2 linked regions of the Flocculibacter collagenilyticus genome follow. The protein of the gene in region 1 binds, or shares a complex with, the protein of each later gene. Links are inferred from orthologs where the notes say so. Each region holds a gene or a part of one and is shown in the gene's direction. Other genes may lie near its edges. The genes, in order: uvrA and mfd.

Region 1 (3,716 bases):
TCTTCTGTTACTTGCTTATCATCGTCTGCTTTCGCAACTTCAAACAATAATGCCGCAGCTGCTAGTTCTCTTCTATGTTTAGGTTCAGGTTGGGTGTTTTCTTTGCCTACTAATAACTGTTTAAGTGCATTTAACACATATTCACCTTTTCAATTATGGTTTGAATTACGCTGATATATTTAAATATACGTTGCTATGCAAATAAAGTAACCAGCGTATTGTTTCTAATTGTTATTTTATTCGCACGTTTTACAGCTTTGTTTAAGTGAATAATCAAAGTAGTACAGGTATAACATTAAGTTATGTCGACCTTTGTGCGACTTATGTGCCATAATTCTTCTTTTACTTTCAGGTAATCGTTGCACAATGGATAAGATTGAAGTTAGAGGCGCCAGAACCCATAATCTCAAAAATATTAATTTAGAAATTCCTCGCGACAAACTCATTGTTATTACAGGACTCTCCGGTTCAGGCAAATCTTCTTTAGCGTTCGATACTTTATATGCTGAAGGCCAGCGCCGATACGTTGAATCGCTTTCTTCATACGCTCGTCAATTTTTATCATTAATGGAAAAACCCGACGTTGATCATATTGAAGGTTTATCCCCTGCAATCTCTATTGAGCAAAAATCAACATCACATAATCCACGCTCAACAGTTGGCACTATTACCGAAATTTATGATTATTTAAGACTCCTCTTTGCACGTGTTGGCGAACCTCGGTGTCCAACTCATCAGGAACCACTGGCAGCACAAACCGTTAGCCAAATGGTAGATAAAGTATTGGCGCAAGAACAAGGTGCCAAAATCATGGTGCTAGCGCCGGTTGTGCAAGAACGTAAAGGTGAGCATTTAAAAACACTAGAAAACTTAGCTGCCCAAGGTTTTATCCGCGCAAGGATTGACGGCAATGTATGTGATTTGTCTGATCCCCCTGAGCTTGAGCTACACAAAAAGCACACGATAGAAGTTGTTGTGGATCGCTTAAAAGTCAGAGATGACATACAGCAGCGTTTGGCTGAATCATTTGAAACCGCGTTAGAGTTGTCAGGCGGTACGGCAAAAGTTGCATGGATGGAAGAAGATAAGTCTGAAATGCTATTTTCAGCTAATTTTGCTTGTCCGTTATGTGGCTATAGTATGACAGAGCTAGAGCCGCGTTTATTTAGCTTTAACAACCCAGCAGGTGCCTGCCAAAGTTGTGACGGCTTAGGTGAAAAGCAGTTTTTTGATCCTGACAGAGTTATTAGTAACCATGAATTAAGTTTGTCTGGCGGAGCCATTCGAGGATGGGATAAACGCAATTTCTATTATTTTCAAATGCTCACAGCATTAGCGGAACATTATGGCTTCGACCTAAATACGCCTTTCAATGAATTAGCAGCAGAACATCAAAAGGTAGTGCTAGAAGGAAGTGGACGAACCGATATTGAATTCAAATATATGAATGATCGCGGTGACGTGGTACAGCGTAAACACCCTTTTGAAGGGATATTACCTAATATGTCGCGTCGCTATCGAGAAACAGAATCTAACGCGGTGCGTGATGAGTTATCAAAATATATTAGCCATCAATCATGTCCAAGCTGTGACGGTAGTCGACTGCGTGAAGAAGCAAGAAATGTATTTGTAGAAAACAGTAAAATCAGTGATATTACCTACATGTCCATTGGCGACTCGTTAAGTTTCTTTGAACAATTAAACTTAGTAGGCCAAAAGGCTCAAATTGCTGAAAAAATTCTTAAAGAAATTCAAGATCGACTTACCTTTTTGGTGAATGTAGGGCTTAATTACTTAACCTTGTCACGCAACGCAAATACCTTATCAGGTGGCGAAGCTCAACGCATACGACTTGCTAGCCAAATTGGTGCTGGTCTTGTAGGAGTGATGTACGTACTAGACGAACCGTCCATTGGCTTGCATCAACGGGACAATGACCGCTTACTTGGCACATTAACGCACCTTAAAGAGTTAGGGAATACTGTTATTGTTGTTGAGCACGATGAAGATGCAATAAAAATGGCTGACCACGTTATTGATATTGGTCCAGGTGCTGGCGTACACGGTGGCCATGTTATTGCTCAAGGCACGGTTGACGACATAAAAGCAGAGCCAAAATCATTAACGGGGCAGTATCTTTCAGGTACCAAAGAAATTGCAGTACCAAAAATACGCCACGAACCTCAAGATGACAAGTGGTTAGCACTAAACGGTGCAACGGGAAATAACCTCAAAAATGTCAGTATCAAACTACCTATAGGACTAATTACCTGTATTACGGGTGTATCAGGTTCAGGCAAGTCTACCTTAATTAATGACACTTTATATCGTGTTGCCCACAGAGAACTAAACGGTGCTATGAGCGAAGAGCCAGCGCCATATGAAAGCGTGGATGGCATGGATCAGCTAGATAAAGTAATTGATATTGACCAAAGTCCAATTGGGCGTACGCCTCGCTCTAACCCTGCAACTTACACAGGTATATTTACTGCCATTCGTGACTTATTTGCAGGCACACAAGAAGCGCGTTCACGTGGCTACAAACCAGGGCGATTCAGCTTTAACGTTAAAGGCGGTCGATGTGAAGCATGCCAAGGTGATGGCATGATAAAGGTTGAAATGCACTTTTTACCCGACGTGTATGTACCTTGCGATGTATGTAAAGGAAAGCGCTATAATCGAGAAACGTTGGAAGTACAATATAAACAAAAGAATATTCATCAAGTACTCGACATGACTGTTGAAGATGCACGTGAGTTCTTTGAAGCGATTCCTGCAATATCTAGAAAACTTCAAACATTAATGGACGTGGGCTTGTCTTATATTCGACTTGGACAATCTGCTACCACCTTATCTGGTGGTGAGGCTCAGCGTGTAAAGCTCGCTAAAGAGTTATCGAAAAGAGATACAGGTAAAACACTTTATATTTTAGATGAACCAACCACAGGGCTTCATTTTTACGATATTCAACAGCTGCTTAATGTTATTCATCGCCTACGCGATCATGGTAATACTATTATCATTATCGAACATAACTTGGATGTCATTAAAACTGCGGATTGGATTGTCGATCTTGGCCCAGAAGGCGGTTCTGGTGGTGGTGAAATACTGGTAGAAGGTAAGCCAGAAGATATCGTTAAAAACCAACGTTCACACACCGCAAAATACTTAAAACCGTTACTCACGGCCTAATATAAAATGTAAAAAGGAGGCTTAATGCCTCCTTTCATCAAAGTATGTTAATTCAAGTCACGAACAAAATGTTCGTTATCAATCTGCCTAAAGCCTACAGCCTTTAAAAACTTCTTGTGTTCGCCATGAGTCGACTGAACTTTCAAATTAGTAATACCTAACCCTTTAAGTAGATCTAACCGTGATTCAAATAAAAATTCAGTATTTTTACGATCTCTTACATCAGGCGTAGCATAATCAATTAAAACCTCTGCTTGACCATCTTTTGCTTCAGTTAGCATAAAAAGTCCTACAGGTTTTAAGTTTCTCATGATGACAATTGTTGGCATAACTAGCCAACTCTTATCAAACTTAGGAAAAAAAGACTTTATATCTTCATAGTGTGAGTCCACCATAATTTCAACAAGTGGCCCTTTACCTGAGGCGTAATATAAAGTGTCGAACTGATCTTTAAAGCGATACATTTTCTGTAAAAAATAAACATTAGTTAAGGCAATCCAAGCATTTAAAATCATCACTGGATA
Region 2 (4,405 bases), 1.5 Mb from region 1 along the record:
GTCTCTATCACAACACCGCCGTAGTGATAGAGTCAGATGGTTCAATCGCTGGAAAATACCGTAAAATGCATATTCCAGATGATCCGGGCTTTTACGAAAAGTTTTATTTCACGCCTGGCGATATGGGTTTTGAACCAATTCAAACCAGTATAGGTAAATTAGGCGTATTAGTGTGTTGGGACCAGTGGTTCCCTGAAGGGGCAAGATTAATGGCAATGGCGGGTGCGGAAGTGTTAATTTATCCAACAGCCATTGGTTGGGATCCTCGGGACGATGATGAAGAAAAAGCGCGCCAGCTTGACGCATGGGTTATTGTACAGCGTGCGCATGCCGTAGCTAATGGTATTCCGGTAATTGCTTGTAACCGAGTGGGTCATGAATCAGACCCGTCTGGTCACAGTGACGGCATACAGTTTTGGGGTAATTCGTTTGTTGCAGGCCCGCAAGGCGAAGTGTTAGCACATGCTAATGAACAAGATGATGAAATTTTGTTTGCACTTTTAGACAAACATCGTAGTGAAGATGTAAGACGTATTTGGCCTTATTTACGAGATCGTAGAGTGGACCATTATCACGATCTCACAAAAATATACCGTGATTAATGGCAGCATTAGTCACATTGAACAATATCAATATCATTGAATAGCAGATTAAAGGTGTAATTTAAAACATGTCTACCACTAACTTATTAAATCTTCCTTTTGTAAAAAACAATAAAGATAAAATCCACTGGGGAAATTTAGTAGGTAGCGCCCTTTCGCTTGCAGTAAGCGAAGCGGTAGACAAAGCCGCTGGGCCAACATTACTTGTTGTGCCCGACACACCTACTGCACTTAAAATTGAACAAGAGCTCGCATTTTTTAAACAGCCCAATGATTATGACGTATTTGTATTCCCAGACTGGGAAACCTTACCATACGATAGTTTTAGCCCGCACCAAGATATAATCTCGCAACGCTTACAAACACTTTATAACTTACCAAAACTTAAAAGCGGTGTCGTTATTGTCCCTATTAGCACGGTTATCCAACGAATTGCTCCGAAAGCTTACATTAATGCTAATAGCTTAGTGGTTAAAAATGGTGACAAATTTGACCCATTCCAATTGCGCAATGACTTAGAATCAGCAGGTTATCACTCGGTTGATCAAGTGATGGAGCACGGTGAGTACTCATTACGAGGGTCAATTTTCGATATTTTCCCAATGGGTTCAACCACACCCATTCGATTAGATCTTTTCGATGATGAAGTTGATAGCATTCGTATTTTTGACATTGAAACGCAGCGCTCTGGCAATAAACTAGACAAAGTGGAGTTACTACCCGGTAGTGAATTTCCTACTGACGAAGATGCCATTGAACGTTTTAGAACAAAATATCGCGAGCTGTTTAAATTATCGAATGAAAAAGAAAGTATCTATCAGCAAGTAAGCAAAGGAAATATGCCTGCTGGTATTGAATACTATTTGCCACTATTTTTCGATAATGTTGCGACCATTTTTGATTACTTGCCTAATAACACATTGTTATTAACGCTTGGGGATCTTGAAGGTGCAACTGATCAAGCTTGGAAAGATATATCGTTTCGCTACGAAGACAGACGTTATGATGTAACACGGCCTTTATTAGAACCAACTAGTATATTCTTACCTAAAGAAGAATTATTTAGCCACTTCAAAACATACCCGCGTATTACGTTAAGTATTGCCGAGCTTACCAAAGCGGCGGGCAGAACAAATATTGATGCCGCGACCATTCCTGACATCGCCATCAATAATCAGTCAAAAACGCCATACAAAAGTTTACAAGACTTTATCGTAAGCATTAAAGAGCAGCGCGGCCGAGTGTTGTTTTCAGTTGAGTCGGCTGGCCGAAGAGAAACCGTTTCAGAATTGTTGGCAAAAGCTGATATACGGCCACAGGAATTTCAGCACTTGTCTGCATTTTTAGACGCACAAACAAGCGTTGGCTTAGTGGTTGGTACAGCTGAAAATAGTGTAATTTTTAATCCTCACCATAAAACACAACCGCCTGTAGTGCTTATTACTGAAACAGAATTGCTAGGTCATCGTGTCAGCCAGCGCAGGCGTCGCCGCAAACACGAAAAAGAAACCAGTGCCGATGCTATTGTTCGCAATTTAGCAGAGCTTAAAGTCGGACAGCCTATTGTGCACATTGATCACGGTGTCGGGCGTTATTTAGGCTTAGAAACCATTGATGCTGGCGGAACGCAAACCGAATTTTTATCGATTCAATATGCAAATGACGCAAAATTATTTGTACCAGTTTCATCGCTAGAGTTAATTAGCCGTTATTCAGGTGGCGAGCAAGAATCAGCCCCCCTTCATAAACTAGGTTCTGACGCTTGGGAAAAAGCAAAAAAACGTGCTGCTGAACGTGTAAGAGACGTAGCAGCTGAACTACTAGATATTTACGCCCAACGTGAAGCGAAGCCAGGTTACGCTTATAAAATTGATAAAGAACAATATGTGCAATTTGCAAATGGCTTCCCTTTTGAGGAAACCGTTGACCAAGTGGATGCAATAGAGTCTGTTATTCAAGACATGACAAAAGCAAATGCGATGGACAGATTGGTGTGTGGCGATGTGGGCTTTGGTAAAACAGAAGTAGCTATGCGCGCAGCTTTTGTGGCTGTTAATGACGGAAAACAAGTAGCGTGCTTAGTACCCACCACCCTGCTCGCACAACAACATTATGAAAACTTTAAAGACCGATTTGCCAATTGGCCAATTAAAGTAGAAGTGCTATCGCGCTTTAAAACACCTAAAGAGCAAAAAGCAGTACTAGAAGAATTAAATAACGGTCGTGTAGATATCGTGATTGGCACACATAAATTACTTCAAGAAGATATTAAGTTTGCCGATTTAGGCTTACTGATCGTTGATGAAGAGCACAGATTTGGTGTACGCCAGAAAGAAAAAATTAAAGCATTGCGTGCTGATGTAGACATTTTAACTTTGACTGCCACTCCAATTCCTCGAACACTCAATATGGCCATGAGCGGGATGCGCGATTTATCAATTATTGCGACTCCTCCGGCCAAGCGATTGTCGGTTAAAACATTTGTCAGACAAAAAGATAACGCACTTATACGCGAAGCTATTTTGCGCGAGATTAAACGTGGTGGCCAAGTCTATTTCTTGCACAATAATGTAGACACCATTGAAGAAACCGCCCAAGCAATAGCTACGTTAGTGCCTGAAGCGACGGTTACTACCGCACATGGTCAAATGCGAGAAAAAGAACTTGAACGCATCATGTCTGATTTTTATCACCAACGTTTTAACGTGATCGTGTGTACCACAATTATTGAAACAGGCATCGACGTTCCAACCGCCAATACTATTATTATGGACCGAGCCGACCATCTAGGTCTGGCGCAAATGCATCAATTAAGAGGCCGCGTTGGACGCTCGCACCACCAAGCATACGCCTATTTATTAACGCCACATGAAAAGCGCATGACAAAAGATGCCATTAAGCGTTTAGAAGCTATTGAGAACCTTGAAGACTTAGGGGCTGGCTTCGCACTGGCAACCCACGACTTGGAAATACGTGGTGCAGGTGAGTTATTAGGTGATGAACAAAGTGGCCAAATTGCATCTGTAGGTTATACCCTTTATATGGACATGCTGGAACAGGCCGTTCACGCGTTAAAAGAAGGTAAAGAACCAACGCTTGATCATCTAATTAGAAAGCAATCTGAAGTTGAACTAAGAATTCCAGCATTACTGCCAGATGACTACATTCATGACGTTAATATTCGCCTTTCGTTGTATAAAAAAATTGCAAGCTGTACATCCACCGAACAATTAGATGATGTACAAGTAGAATTAATCGACCGTTTCGGATTACTGCCTGATGCAGCCAAAAACCTGATCAAGATAACAGAATTTAAAATGATCACTGAAAAGTTAGGTATTAGTAAACTTGAAGCTGGACCAAAAGGCGGTGTGATTGAGTTTACTCAAAACACAAAAGTTGACCCAAGCTTCATTATTTCCTTGATCCAAACACAACCTCAGATATATCGTATGGAAGGACCTACCCGCTTAAAATTTAATATTGAAGCAAAAGATACCAAAGAGCGTGTGAAACTAATTAATGCAATTTTAAATGATTTACATGAAAGACAAGTTGCAGCCTAACCGTTACCAGTAATAAGAGTGGTATTTTTAAACATGATAAAGCACGTACGTGTTGTTTTAACGATTTTATTTGTTTCTGTTGTTACATTTTCGACTCAAGTTGAAGCGCAAACGCGTTCTGGCGGTGTTCGATGGTTTGAAATTGAAATCATCTTATTTACTAATAACAAAACAGATGCTGATGTCGCAGAAAAGTTTGAGGACAACGTCACGGCAATACCCTTAAAAAGAATAAGA

What was found.
Region 2: the proteins of uvrA (region 1) and mfd are in contact, whole or in part, in a crystal structure (PDB 4DFC), measured with the Escherichia coli proteins. The link is inferred for Flocculibacter collagenilyticus from one-to-one orthologs.

What each region holds. Positions count from the first base shown.
Region 1 is NZ_CP059888.1:3,334,506-3,338,221, forward strand. Bases 4-3,392 are described here. They hold uvrA (excinuclease ABC subunit UvrA), read left to right. Parts: upstream 4-366; coding sequence 367-3,192; downstream 3,193-3,392. Other genes in these bases: HUU81_RS14820 (tellurite resistance TerB family protein), read right to left, coding at 4-137; HUU81_RS14830 (hypothetical protein), read right to left, coding at 3,240-3,392. In the rest of the region: more of HUU81_RS14820, read right to left, coding at 1-3; more of HUU81_RS14830, read right to left, coding at 3,393-3,716. UniProt on the Escherichia coli protein: The UvrABC repair system catalyzes the recognition and processing of DNA lesions. UvrA is an ATPase and a DNA-binding protein. A damage recognition complex composed of 2 UvrA and 2 UvrB subunits scans DNA for abnormalities.
Region 2 is NZ_CP059888.1:1,827,585-1,831,989, reverse strand. Bases 291-4,368 are described here. They hold mfd (transcription-repair coupling factor), read left to right. Parts: upstream 291-670; coding sequence 671-4,168; downstream 4,169-4,368. Other genes in these bases: HUU81_RS08170 (CsiV family protein), read left to right, coding at 4,202-4,368; HUU81_RS08180 (carbon-nitrogen hydrolase), read left to right, coding at 291-602. In the rest of the region: more of HUU81_RS08180, read left to right, coding at 1-290; more of HUU81_RS08170, read left to right, coding at 4,369-4,405. UniProt on the Escherichia coli protein: Couples transcription and DNA repair by recognizing RNA polymerase (RNAP) stalled at DNA lesions. Mediates ATP-dependent release of RNAP and its truncated transcript from the DNA, and recruitment of nucleotide excision repair machinery to the damaged site.